3 regions of the Streptomyces sp. PsTaAH-124 genome follow, and region 2 is predicted to be linked to each of the others. Evidence: riboswitches for the same ligand, from Rfam matches in the RefSeq annotation. Region 2 holds a riboswitch; each other region holds the start of a gene.
The links. A riboswitch is a leader RNA that binds a small molecule or an ion and turns the genes downstream of it on or off. The one in region 2 is predicted to bind cobalamin.
Positions count from the first base shown of each region.

Region 1: another riboswitch for cobalamin. It lies ahead of nrdI (class Ib ribonucleoside-diphosphate reductase assembly flavoprotein NrdI); the one in region 2 lies ahead of B086_RS0105195 (prenyltransferase/squalene oxidase repeat-containing protein).
Region 3: another riboswitch for cobalamin. It lies ahead of B086_RS0100830 (CoA-acylating methylmalonate-semialdehyde dehydrogenase); the one in region 2 lies ahead of B086_RS0105195 (prenyltransferase/squalene oxidase repeat-containing protein).

Region 1 is NZ_KB892165.1:115,259-119,517, forward strand. Features, by position in the region: gene B086_RS0112255 (malate synthase) at 1-1,415, shown strand, start outside; cobalamin riboswitch at 1,663-1,886, shown strand; gene nrdI (class Ib ribonucleoside-diphosphate reductase assembly flavoprotein NrdI) at 2,058-2,477, shown strand; gene nrdE (class 1b ribonucleoside-diphosphate reductase subunit alpha) at 2,474-4,259, shown strand, end outside.
Region 2 is NZ_KB892159.1:164,174-168,432, forward strand. Features, by position in the region: gene B086_RS0105195 (prenyltransferase/squalene oxidase repeat-containing protein) at 1-1,933, opposite strand, end outside; cobalamin riboswitch at 2,106-2,253, opposite strand; cobalamin riboswitch at 2,339-2,414, shown strand; gene B086_RS0105200 (hypothetical protein) at 2,538-3,950, shown strand; gene B086_RS0105205 (hypothetical protein) at 4,030-4,259, opposite strand, start outside.
Region 3 is NZ_KB892157.1:206,437-210,695, reverse strand. Features, by position in the region: gene B086_RS0100850 (AfsR/SARP family transcriptional regulator) at 1-677, shown strand, start outside; gene B086_RS38840 (hypothetical protein) at 801-1,214, shown strand; cobalamin riboswitch at 1,287-1,357, shown strand; gene B086_RS0100840 (DUF4430 domain-containing protein) at 1,496-2,038, shown strand; cobalamin riboswitch at 2,199-2,327, shown strand; gene B086_RS0100830 (CoA-acylating methylmalonate-semialdehyde dehydrogenase) at 2,592-4,115, shown strand; gene B086_RS0100825 (acyl-CoA dehydrogenase family protein) at 4,122-4,259, shown strand, end outside.

The sequences.
Region 1 (4,259 bases), on a different contig from region 2:
TCCCCATGGTGACCGCCGCCGTGCGCGCCGACCCGTTCTGGCGGGTCGCGCCGCCCGCGCCCGGTCTGGCCGACCGGCGGGTGGAGATCACCGGGCCGCCGGACCGCCGGACGGCCGTCGAGGCGCTGGCCTCCGGCGCCCAGGTGTGGACGGCCGACTTCGAGGACGCCACCGCACCGCTGTGGGACAACGTCGTGGGCGGGCAGCTGACCCTGCTGGACACCGTCGAGGGCCGGATCGGCCCGCCCGCACCCGGCGGCGGGGAGCACCGGGCGGGCGGCGGCCGGATCCCCACCGTCATGGTCCGCCCGCGCGGCTGGCACCTGGACGAGGCGCACCTGGAGCACGACGGCGCGCCGGTGCCCGCCGCCCTGGCCGACTTCGGCCTGTACTTCTTCCACTGCGCCCGGCGGCGGACCGAGGACGGGAGCGGCCCGTACTTCTCGCTGCCCAAGCTGGAGAACCGGTACGAGGCACGGCTGTGGAACGACGTGTTCCTGCTCGCCCAGGAGCTGCTGGGCATCCCCCGGGGCACCGTCCGGGCCACCGTGCTGATCGAGACGGTCACCGCCGCCTTCGAGATGGAGGAGATCCTCCACGAGCTGCGCGAGCACGGTGCGGGTCTGACCGCGGGCCGCCGGGACTACCTGTTCAGCCTCGTGCGCACCTTCGGCCACCGCACCGACTTCCTGCTGCCGGAGCGCGCGGGGGTGCCGATGACGGCGCCGTTCCTGCGGGCGTACACCGAGCTGCTGGTGCGCACGTGCCACCGGCGCGGCGCGCATGCCGTCGGCGGGCGGGCGGCCCAGGTGCCGGGCGCGGACGCGGCGGCGCGCGAGGCGGCCGTCGCGGCGGTCCGGCTGGACAAGGAGCGGGAGGCGGAGGACGGCTTCGACGGGTCCCAGGTGGCCTGTGCCGAGCTGGTCCCGGTCTGCCGGGAGGCGTTCGACGGGGTCCTGGGCGAGCGGCCGCACCAGCTCGACCGCACCCGCGAGGACGTCGAGGCGGGCGCCGCCGAGCTGCTGTCGGTGCGGCGGATCAGCGCCCCGCCGACCCCGGAGGGGGTGCGCACGGGCGTCGCCGTCGCGCTGCGCTGCTTCGCTGCCTGGCTCGGCGGGCGGGGCACCGTCGTCGTGGACGGGCTGCTGGAGGACACGGCCACCGCCGAGGTCGCCCGGACGCAGATCTGGCAGTGGCTGCGGCACCGGGTGGTCGACCGGGAGACGGTGCTGCGGATGCTCGACGACGAGCTGGCAGCACTGGGCGCCGCCTACCCGTGGGCGCCGCTGGAGGAGGTGCGCGCGCTGTTCGAGCGCACCGCGCTCGCCGGTGAGCTGCCGCTGTTCTTCACCCCCGACGCGTACGCGCGCCACCTGGTGCGCCGTACGGGCGCCGGGGGGTGCGAGCGGGGATGAGCCTGCGGCCGGACTGAGGGGTCCGGGCGCGGCGCGTACCGAGGGGTGCGCGACGGCACCGGTGCGGTGAGGGCCGCGGCGGTGCCCCGGGAGACGGGCGGGAAGCGCGGGTACGGCGCTTCCCGCCCGTGCCGTTTCCGGGTCCGCGCGCCGTGCGCCGCCGCCACCGCGACAGGGCTTAGGTATACCTAAGTTTTCCCGAAGACACAACATCTGGGGCTGTGCACCACGGCAGCGTTCTAGATGTAGTGTTGGCCGTGCTGGTGGTTCGCCAGGCACTCCGGTGCCCGGCGAGGCAAGAGGGAACCCGGTGGGAATCCGGGACTGCCCCGCAGCGGTGAGCGGGAACGACCGCCGTCATACGCACTGGACCCGGTGGACCGGGCCTGGGAAGCGACGGCCAGTAGACGTCTCGTACGACACGAGACACGCCCGCGAGTCCGAAGACCTGCCACCGGTGCGTACGCCGACGAGCGGCGTGCGTGCTCCGAGGCCCCGAGGGAGGGCCGCGTGGCAGCAGCACGGACCCGGGTCCGGCGTGCCCTTCTTCCGCCGCCGCCCGGCCCCGCCGTACGCGCCGCGACGCTCCTCCTCCCCCGGTCCTCGGACAGGGACGGGAACGAGCGAGAGGAGCGGCGGTCGATGAGCGGCCTCGTGTATTTCTCCAGCGTCTCGGAGAACACCAAGCGCTTCGTGGAGAAGCTGGGTCTGCCCGCCACGCGCATCCCCCTGCATCCGCACCGCGACGGCCTGCCGCGGGTGACCGGGCCGTATGTGCTGATCACGCCGACCTACGGCGGCGGCGAACGCGCCGGGGCGGTCCCCAGGCAGGTGATCCGCTTTCTGAACGTCGAGGCCAACCGCGCGCTGCTGCGCGGGGTCATCGCGTCCGGCAACACCAACTTCGGCGCGGACTACTGCCTGGCCGGACGGGTGATCGCGGCGAAGTGCGGGGTTCCGGAGCTGTACCGATTCGAACTGCTGGGCACGGAGCGCGACGTCCGTGCCGTGAGGGAAGGACTGAGGACGTTTTGGACACGACACTCATCGGCGGCGGCGTGATCACCGCCCAGCGCGAGTCGGTCGGTACGCGCAAGGACTACCACGCGCTCAACGCCCTGCTGAACATGTACGACTGCGACGGCCGCATCCAGTTCGACAAGGACCGCGAGGCCGTACGCCAGTACTTCCTCCAGCACGTCAACCCGAACACGGTGGTCTTCCCCACCCTCAAGGAGAAGATCGACCACCTGATCGAGAACGACTACTACGAGGAAGCCCCGATCCGGCGCTACGACTGGGAGTTCGTCAAGGGCCTGTACCGGCGGGCGTACGCCCACGAGCACCGCTTCCGCACCTTCCTCGGCGCGTTCAAGTACTACACGTCGTACACGCTCAAGACCTTCGACGGCTCCCGCTACCTGGAGCGCTACGAGGACCGGGTGGCCGCGACCGCGCTGTTCCTCGGCGCCGGGGACGAGGCGCTGGCGTCCCGGCTGGTGGACGAGATGATGACCGGCCGCTTCCAGCCGGCCACGCCGACCTTCCTCAACGCGGGCAAGGCGCAGCGCGGCGAGCTGGTCTCCTGCTTCCTGCTGCGCGTCGAGGACAACCTGGAGTCCATCGGCCGGGGCGTCAACTCGGCGCTCCAGCTGTCCAAGCGCGGCGGCGGGGTGGCGCTGCTGCTGACCAACCTGCGCGAACAGGGCGCCCCGATCAAGAAGATCGAGAACCAGTCCTCCGGGGTGGTCCCGGTGATGAAGCTGCTGGAGGACTCCTTCTCCTACGCCAACCAGCTCGGCGCGCGCCAGGGCGCGGGCGCGGTCTACCTGCACGCCCACCACCCGGACATCATGCGGTTCCTGGACACCAAGCGGGAGAACGCGGACGAGAAGATCCGCATCAAGACGCTGTCGCTGGGCGTGGTCGTCCCGGACATCACCTTCGAACTGGCCAAGCGCAACGAGGACATGCACCTGTTCTCGCCCTACGACGTGGAACGCGAGTACGGCAGGCCGCTGGCCGATCTCTCCGTCAGCGAGCACTACGACGACCTGGTCGCCAACCCGCGCATCCGCAAGACCACGCTCAGCGCCCGCGAGTTCTTCAAGACGATCGCGGAGCTTCAGTTCGAGTCGGGCTACCCGTATCTGCTGTTCGAGGACACCGTGAACCGGGCCAACCCGATCCCGGGCTGGATCAACATGTCCAACCTGTGCTCGGAGATCCTCCAGGTGAACACGCCGAGCACGTACGACGCCTCGCTCGGCTACGAGACCGTCGGCCGGGACATCTCCTGCAACCTGGGCTCGCTGAACATCGCCGCCGCCATGGCCTCCCCCGACCTCGGCGCGAGCGTGGAGACAGCGGTGCGCGGTCTGACGTCCGTCTCCGACCAGTCGCACATCGACGCGGTGCCGTCCGTGGCACACGGCAACGACCTCTCGCACTCCATCGGCCTGGGCCAGATGAACCTGCACGGCTACCTCGCCTCGCAGCGCATCCACTACGGCAGCGAGGAGGGCGTCGACTTCACCGACCTGTACTTCTACACGATCGCCTACCACGCGCTGCGCGCCTCGAACCGGATCGCGATCGAACGCGGCACCGCCTTCGACGGGTTCGAGAAGTCCGCGTACGCCGACGGCTCGTACTTCGACCAGTACACCGAGCGGGCCTGGGAGCCGGCCACCGCGCGGGTGCGGGAGCTGTTCGCCGACGCGGGGATCGCGCTGCCCACGCAGGACGACTGGCGCGAGCTGAAGCGGTCAGTGCGGGAGCACGGCATCTACAACCAGTACCTCCAGGCCGTGCCGCCGACCGGGTCCATCAGCTACATCAACG
Region 2 (4,259 bases):
CCTTGGCGAGGGTGGCGATGAGGTCGTGCCCGGTGAAGTTCCGCGGGTCGCGTCCCACGGCCTCGGCGAGCACCGCCGCCTTGCCGACGGAGCCGCCCAGCACGTGCCCGGTGCCGAAACCGGTCCAGGTGTCGATGGTGCTGCCGGTGGCGTCCTTGCCGCGCTGGTCGAGGAAGTCGACGATGCCGCGCAGCCTGGCGTTGTCCAGGCCGGTGGCGGCCAGCGCGTAGGCGCCGTCGATGGTGAGGCCGAACGACGCGGTGCCCGAGCCGGGCGCGTCGGTGTAGTACCGGCCCTGCTGGAGCTGGGCCGGGGCGGTGAGGTAGGCGACGCCCTTCTTCAGGTCGGGTCCGGTGCCGCCGCCCGGGGCGGGGCCGCTGGGGCTGCTGGCGGGCCCGGTCGGGGAGCCGCTGGGCGTGCCGCCGGGCTCGGTCGGCGGGCCGCTGGTGGGGGGCACGGACGGCTTCGTGGTGACGGTGACGAGGCTGGTGCCCGCCCCGGCGAGGACGGCGGGCGACGTGGGGTGGACGACGGGGTCGGTGTCGGTCTCCTCGAAGCCGAAGCCGCCGCCGTCGAGCTGGTGCCGGGAGAGCCAGCCCACGGCCGCGTCCGCCCGCCGGGTGTCGCCGAGGGCGCGCAGGGCCTGGGCGGCGTACGCGGTGGCGGTGACGCTGCCGGTGGTGGAGCCGGTGTAGCCGGGGAAGGCGCCGTCCGCCGACTGGGACTCGGTGAGATACGTACGGGCGGCGTCCACCGTGTCGTCGTGGCCGCCCGCCCGTTGCAGGACCAGGGCGACCAGGCCGGTGGTGGCGGGGTCGCCGTCGCAGTACTCGCCGGGGCGGATGAGGATGCTGGTGATGCCGCCGTCCTTGCACTGGAGCCGGGCGAGGCGGTCGACGGACGCGGCCGGGGGTATCTGCCCGGCGCGCAGCAGGGCGAGGACGGACAGGGCCTGGCCCTCGGTCTGGAAGGCGGTGCGGAAGTCACCGGCGGCGGTGCAGCCGGGGGCCGGTCCGGACTCGGGGCCCGCCGTGCACACGTGTGAGGCGAGGGCGTCGATCAGGTCGTGGCCGCCGAAGGCGTGCGGGTCGCGTTCGGTGGTCTCGGCGAGGAGGGCGAGGCGGGCGGCGGCGGTGGCGTCGGGGGCCTGGCCGGCGCCGTTCGGGTAGGCGTAGTCGGCGACATGGGCGGCGAGGAAGCCGGTGACCTTGTCGAGGGTGGCGTTCCTGCCGTTCGCGGCGGCGAGCGCGTAGGCGGTGTCGGCGGTCAGTTCGTAGTTCGCGGTGGTCGCGCCGTCGTCGACGATGCGTTCGTCGTCGGTGAGGCGGCCGGCGAGCCAGGCCGCCGCGGCGGCGGTGTCGATCTGGCCGGGCGCGCCGGTGGGGGTGCCGCTGCCGCCGGGGTCGGGTGTGTGGCCACCCGGGACGCGTACATCGTCGGGGCTGAAGGCGGGCTTGCCCTTGGTGCCGCCGATGTCGGTGCCGCCGAAGACCCAGGCGTCGACGTCGCCGTCCTTGACGGTGCGTGTCATCGCACCGCGCGAGCTGTAGGTCCAGTCCTTGTCGCCGGGCGCGGCCACCCAGTACGACCAGTAGGCCGTGGCGGGCGGGGTCAGTACGCAGTCCTCGGCGGCCGGGGTCGGGTACTCCGTACCGGAGTCGAAGGCGCCGTAGCCGATGCGGCAGAGGAAGCCGGGACCGTCGTGCTGGGTGCCGGTGGTGGTGAACCCGGCCTGGTGCAGCAGGTTGTAGCCGGTGGTGGGGGCGGGGTCGCAGCCGCGCTCGACCTTGCCGCCGAACGGTCCGAAGTCGACGGCCACCACGGCGCCATGGGTGGCGGTGCAGCCGTCGGCGCCGTCCGCGGCGGCGGGCGCGGTCGTGAGGAACGCCACACAGGAGGCGAGGACGACGAGCAGAGCCGAGCCGAGCGACACCGCCCGCCGTGTGCTCGCGGTCGTCGGCCCGCTTCTTCGCTTCCCCGTGTCCACCCCGGTCCCCTCGCGCCTGTCCGGCGCGGACGCGGACGTGGCAGAGGGGCCCTCACCGGCCGGGGTGGTCCCCGGGCGGCCGGAAGGCCGGTCGCACCACGCCGTAGTCCACGACGGCGTCTGTTGCTGTTGAGCACGCTCCAGGCATTCCGGCTCGCCCGGCGGACCGGGCCCACGGTTGCGGGTCAGCGCCGGACTTCGACCGGCTTCCCCTGGAACTCGTTGCGTATCACCGAGATTTGAGCACGCGCCACGAGGGCCGTCAAGGAGCTCCGGACGGGCTCGACCGCCCTCCGAGGCGGACACTGGCGGCCGGTTGGCCGGTCGGGTACCGTCCCGGACTGCCGAGTGGGGGAACCCGGTGGGAGTCCGGGGCTGACGCGCAGCGGTGTGGGGCGGCGGGAGGCCGCCCCGAGCCCGAATGCCCAGGCGGTGCACCATCTCTGGAAGCCGGTCCACGCGTCCGGACGGCGGCCACGCCCGCTGCTCCGCAGGCCCGCCGGGGCCCGGCAACGGGCCGGGTCGGCGTCCTTCATCCAAGGAGCAGGCCATGTCCCGTCCGCTGTCCCTCAGCCGCGTCGCGCTCACCGCGGCGGCCGCCGTCGGCGCCCTCACGCTCACCGCGCTGCCCGCCGCGGCCACCTCCACCCCGGCGCAGATCGCCACGTCCAAGGCGAACGGCGTCACCTATCTCAAGTCGCTCCAGGCGGCGGACGGTTCGTACGCGGGGCCGGGGCTGTCCAACGAGTGGGCGTTCAGCGCCCTCGCCGCGGCCGGTACCGCGGCCGTGGACGTCACTCCGGACGGCGATCCCGCCAAGAACGCCAGATCGGTCTACCGCACCCTGCTCTCCACCGCGAGCTGGCCGTCCGCCACCCCGGTCGTCACGGACTACGAGCGGGCCACCCTGAACGCCTACGCCGCCGGTGTCGACCCCGCCCGGGTCTCCGCCTCCCGCAATCTGATCGCCGACATCTACGGCTACTGGCAGACGTCCCAGCCCGGTTACTTCGGCCCGCCCGCCAACTTCAACGGCACCGTCTTCGCGGCGCTCGCCCTGGGCGGCGCCCGCACCCAGTCGGGCCAGGTGCGTGTCCCGCAGGCGCTGCGCGACGCGCTGGTCACCCGGATCCGGGCCAACCAGCACGACGACGGCGGCTGGAACTACAGCAAGGCCGAGGGCGATCCCGGGCAGCTCGCCACCGCCGGTGACATCGACATGACCGGGGCGGCGATGGCCGCGCTGTGTGTGTCGGGGGTGCCGAACACCGACACGGACATCGTGCAGGCCAAGGCGTTCCTGAAGAGCAAGCTGGTCGCCAACAGCGGTGCGTTCAACGCCATGTTCGGGGTCAACAGCGACTCCAACGGCTGGGCGGTGTCCGGTCTCAACGCGTGCGGCATCAACCCGCAGACCGGGGACTTCCTCACCTCCCTGGGCAGGACTCCGGTCGACTTCCTGCTCGCGCAGCAGTTCAACCCGGGCGGCGGCTTCAAGTACCAGCCCGCCGACACGGTCCCCTCGGCGTACGCGTCGGCCGACGCGCTGCGCGCGGTGGCCGGCGGCGGCTTCACCGCGGCCCCGCCCGCACCGGTGACCGCGGGCGCCCCGCAGTGGGTGGCCCAGGGCTCACTGGTCTCCGGTACGGCCACGAAGCTGGCGCTCAGCGTCGACGACGGCACCGGCAGCCCGAAGGTGTGCTCCGTCGCGCTCACCCCGACCGGCACGACGACCACGCTGGGCGCCGTCCTGGACGCCGCCACCGGCGCCGCCACCCCGGCGGGCTGCGTCACCGCCGTCACCCCGTCCTCCGGCACCGGCACGGTCACCGCCCTCAACGGCAAGGCCAACAGCGGCACCGGCACCTGGAAGGTGAGCATCGACGGCGGCGCCTTCACCACCGCCTCCCGGGGCACGACGGTGGGCGTCGGCGACACGGTCGCGGTGCGCTGGGGGGCCTGACCACCGGGCGGACGGCGGACGGGGCGGCCCCGTCCAGCGAGGCGAGGCGGTCCCGTCCAGCAGGACGGGGCGGTCCCGTTCAGCCGTGGAGGACCTCCCGCAGCCGTCCGCACACCGCCTCCACCTCCGCCGCCGACGCGAAGCACCCGGCCCCGCCCATGGCCGCCTGAAGGGCGGGGCCGACGGCACCGAACCGCGTCCGGTCCGCCTTCCCGACGGGCTGCACCACGAAGTGGAGGTGGCCGCCCGAGCAGGCGTACGTGTGCCTCTGGTCGCACGCGGGTGGGGCCGGTTCACCGGACTCCCCTG
Region 3 (4,259 bases), on a different contig from region 2:
AGGTGGCGGAGAAGGTGGCCGAGCCCGCTCAGTGCGCCATGGTGCACCGGATGCTGGCCGGGACCTACTGGCGGCAGGAGCAGTTCGAGCGGGCGGCGGGCCATCTGTTCCGGGCCGTCCGGCTGAGCAAGGAGGACGACACCGAGACCGGCAGACTGAGCCTGGCGCATTCCCTGCACACGCTCGCGCTCACGTTGCGCAAGCAGGGGGACGGAACGGCGGCGGAGGAGCATCACCGGCAAGCCCTGGAGCTGTACCGGGCGCTGGGCGACCGCAGCGGGGAAGCGGCGGCGCTGAACGGCATCGGTACCCTCCACCGCGACCGCGGGGAGTACGACGAAGGGCTCCGCGCCTGTGGCGAGGCGCTGCGCATCGCGGAGGGGACGACGGACCGGAGGTGCGGGGCGGACGCCCTGTACACCCTCGCCCAGATCCACCTCTCCAGGTCGGAGGGGGAGGAGGCGCTCAGGCTGCTCCGGCGGGCCTGCGGAATTCTGTGTGACCTCGAACACTGGCACGACGAGGCCAAGCTCCTGTGGCTCTGTGCCGATGTCCTGGTGGCGGCAGGCCGCTCACCCGAGGCCGTCGAGGCGCTGGAACGCGTCCTCGTGCTGCGCGAACTGATGGGCGGCCACGACACCCAGGAAGTACGGGACCGACTGGAAGAGCTGCGGTGAGGGCTTGTGCCCCGGGGGAACAGGCATACTCGGTCCCGGCGTGAGCGACGGTCGGCCGATCAGGGAGGTACCGCGGTGTCCGAGGACCCGTCCGGCGGCATACCGCGCGCACGGTCGTCGTCCGTGCGGCCGGAGCCGGAGCCGGAGCCGGAGCCGGTACCCGTGCCCGTGCCGTGCCGGGTCGTGGTCTGCCGGGACTGCTGCTGCGGTACGCCCAAGGTGACCGGCGTCGACCACGCGGCGCAGACCGCGCGGCTGCGGGCCGGGGTGCCGGTGCGGATCTCCGCGTGCCTGGACGTGTGCGATCAGGCCAATGTGGTCGTCGTGCAGCCGTCGGCCGCGGGCCGGGCGGCCGGGGCGCGGCCGGTCTGGCTGGGGCTGGTCAATGACCCGGAGGCCACGGAGGACATCGTCGGCTGGGTGCGGGCCGGTGGCCCGGGGGTGGCCCCGCTGCCGGACATCCTGGAGCTGTACGCGTTCGACCCGCCCGGACGAGGAGTGGGCAAACGCCCCCCGGGCCGGCTCAACCGGCCCTAGGATGGCGGCGGTTCGCCCGCGCGTTCGGCGGATGGACCGCGTGTACGACAACTGCATAGGGGCGCGTGACTGGGGGAAGCCGGTGGGAGTCCGGCGCTGACCTGCAACCGTGTGCGGCCGGTGGGCCGCGAGTCGGGACACCCGGGGCGCGCCGTGAACCGCTTCCCCCTGTCATGGTCCGCAGCGCGAAGCCGAGAGTCCTGCCCGAGGCGGCGGCGGTGTCCGGCCCGCCCGCTCGGTGACGGGGCTGCGGGCCGCCCACATCCAGGAAGGCTCCCGCCGTGCAGCACACCTTCGGCACCTCACGCGCCTCGCTCGCCTCCCGTACCCGCATACGCCGTACGCTCATCGCCTCCGCCGCCCTCGGCGTGGCCCTGGCCGCCGCGCCGGCCACCGCCCAGGCCCACGGCGCACCGGGCGCCCACGGCGCGTACGGCACGAACGCCCCGGTCAGGGTGACGCTGACCGTGCAGGGCCCCGACGGGCCGCTGTTCCACGGGAAGGTCTGGACCCGCGGCCACGACGTCACCACGGCGACGGGCGGTACGCACAGATGCGACGGGACGAACGGGAGCGCCCACGCCTCCGCCGTGCCGACGCCCACCGCCGCCCTCGACGACGCCGCCCGCAAGCGGCACTTCGGCTGGGACGGCGCCTGGTACGCGTCGTTCGACGACTACTCGGTCGACAGCATCAAGAACGTCAGCGGCGGCGGCTCGGCGTACTGGAACATCTCCGTCAACGGCACACCCACCCCGGTGGGCGGCTGCCAGTTCGAGCTGAACGCGGGGGACACGGTGGCGTTCACCTGGACGGCCTTCTGACGGACGCCCGCCGCCCGGCGGCCGGGGGAGCGCCGCTCCTCCGGCCGGTCCGGCGCCCCGGCGGAGGCCCGCTCCGGCGGGAATCCGGTACGGCTCCACCCGTGGCACTGGATTTACTAGGACGTCCAACTATATTCTGGGGGCGTAGGCCCGCGGTGCAGGGAAGCCGGTGTGATTCCGGCACGGTCCCGCCACTGTGACCGGGGAGTACGCCGTCGAGCAGGACGCCACTGACGAGCTGGATGTCGGGAAGGCGGACGGCGCGCGCTGATCCGGGAGTCAGGATACCGGCCGCGGGATGTTCCGTGTGGTCCACGAGGATGGAGCTGACACGCATGGCACCGGTGCGTTTCCACGATCCCGGCGAGCTGCGCCGCGGGGGTTCCCCGCATTCCGCCACCGGCCTCACCCGCCCCGGCCCGACGGCCTGACGGTCCGGCGTCCTCAGCGTTCCGCGCCGACCACCCTCGCGCACGCCCGCGTACCTGAGCGGGCCGTGCGCCGGTCGCGCGCGCCGTCCTGGATCACCCCCACCTGACGAGAGCAGGCACCCATGATCCGTCCGAACCACCCCGCCGGTGTACGGGAACTGACCCACTTCATCGGCGGTGAGAACGTCCCGGGCACCTCGGGGGCCCTGGGCGACGTGTACGACCCCAACACCGGAGAGGTCCAGGCCCGGGTACCGCTGGCGGACCGGGCCGAGACCGAGGCGGCGGTCACCGTCGCCGCCGAGGCGCAGCGCGCCTGGGGCGAGTGGAACCCGCAGCGCCGCGCCCGGGTCATGCTGCGCTTCCTCCAGCTCGTCGAGCAGGAGAAGGACGACCTGGCCCGGCTGCTCTCCGCCGAGCACGGCAAGACCGTCGCCGACGCCCACGGCGACCTCCAGCGCGGCCTGGAGGTCGTCGAGTTCGCCGCCGGGATCCCGCACCTGCTCAAGGGCGAGTTCACCGACAACGCGGGCACCGGCATCGATGTGCACTCGCTGCGCTCGCCGCTCGGCGTGGTCGCCGGCATCACCCCGTTCAACTTCCCCGCCATGATCCCGCTCTGGAAGGCCGCCCCCGCCCTGGCCTGCGGAAACGCCTATGTCCTCAAGCCGTCCGAGCGGGCACCCTCGGTGCCGCTGCGGCTCGCCGAACTCTTCCTGGAGGCGGGCCTGCCGCCGGGCGTCCTCAATGTCGTCAACGGCGCCCGGGAAGCCGTCGACACCCTGCTGGAGGATCCCCGCGTGGCCGCCCTCGGCTTCGTCGGCTCCACCCCGGTCGCCGCGCACGTCTACGCCACCGCCGCCGCCCACGGCAAGCGCGCCCAGTGCTTCGGCGGCGCCAAGAACCACATGATCGTGATGCCGGACGCCGACCTCGACCAGGCCGTGGAGGCGCTGGTCGGCGCCGGGTACGGCTCGGCGGGCGAGCGCTGCATGGCCATCTCGGTCGCCGTGCCGGTCGGCGAGGAGACCGCCGACGCCCTGGTCGCCCGGCTCAAGGAGCGCATCGGCACCCTGCGCATCGGCCGCAGCGACGACCCCGAGGCCGACTTCGGCCCGCTGGTCGCCCGGGACGCGGTGGAGCGCGTACGGTCCTACGTCGACCTCGGGGTGGAGGAGGGCGCCGAACTCGTCGTGGATGGACGGGACTTCGTGCTCCCCGGGCACGAGAACGGCTTCTTCGCCGGGGCCTCCCTCTTCGACCGGGTCACCCCGGACATGCGTATCCACCAGGAGGAGATCTTCGGTCCCGTCCTGTCCGTGGTCCGCGCGGCCGACTACGAGGAGGCGCTGCGCCTGCCCAGCGAGCACGCCTTCGGCAACGGCGTGGCGATCTTCACCCGCGACGGGGACACCGCCCGCGACTTCACCCGGCGGGTGAACACCGGCATGGTCGGCGTCAACGTGCCCATCCCGGTCCCGGTCGCCTATCACACCTTCGGCGGCTGGAAGCGCTCCGGCTTCGGCGACCTCAACCAGCACGGACCGGACGCCGTCCGCTTCTACACCCGTACCAAGACCGTCACGTCCCGCTGGCCCGCCGGGCTGCGCGAGGGCGCGAGCTTCACCATTCCCACGATGGGCTGAGCGACCATGACCCACACCCTGCTCACCGAGGACCAGCAGGCCCTCGTGGAGACCACCCTCGACTTCGCCCAGGACCACCTGGCACCGCACGCCCTGGACTGGGACCGCGACAAGCACTTCCCGGTCGACGTCCTGCGCAAGGCG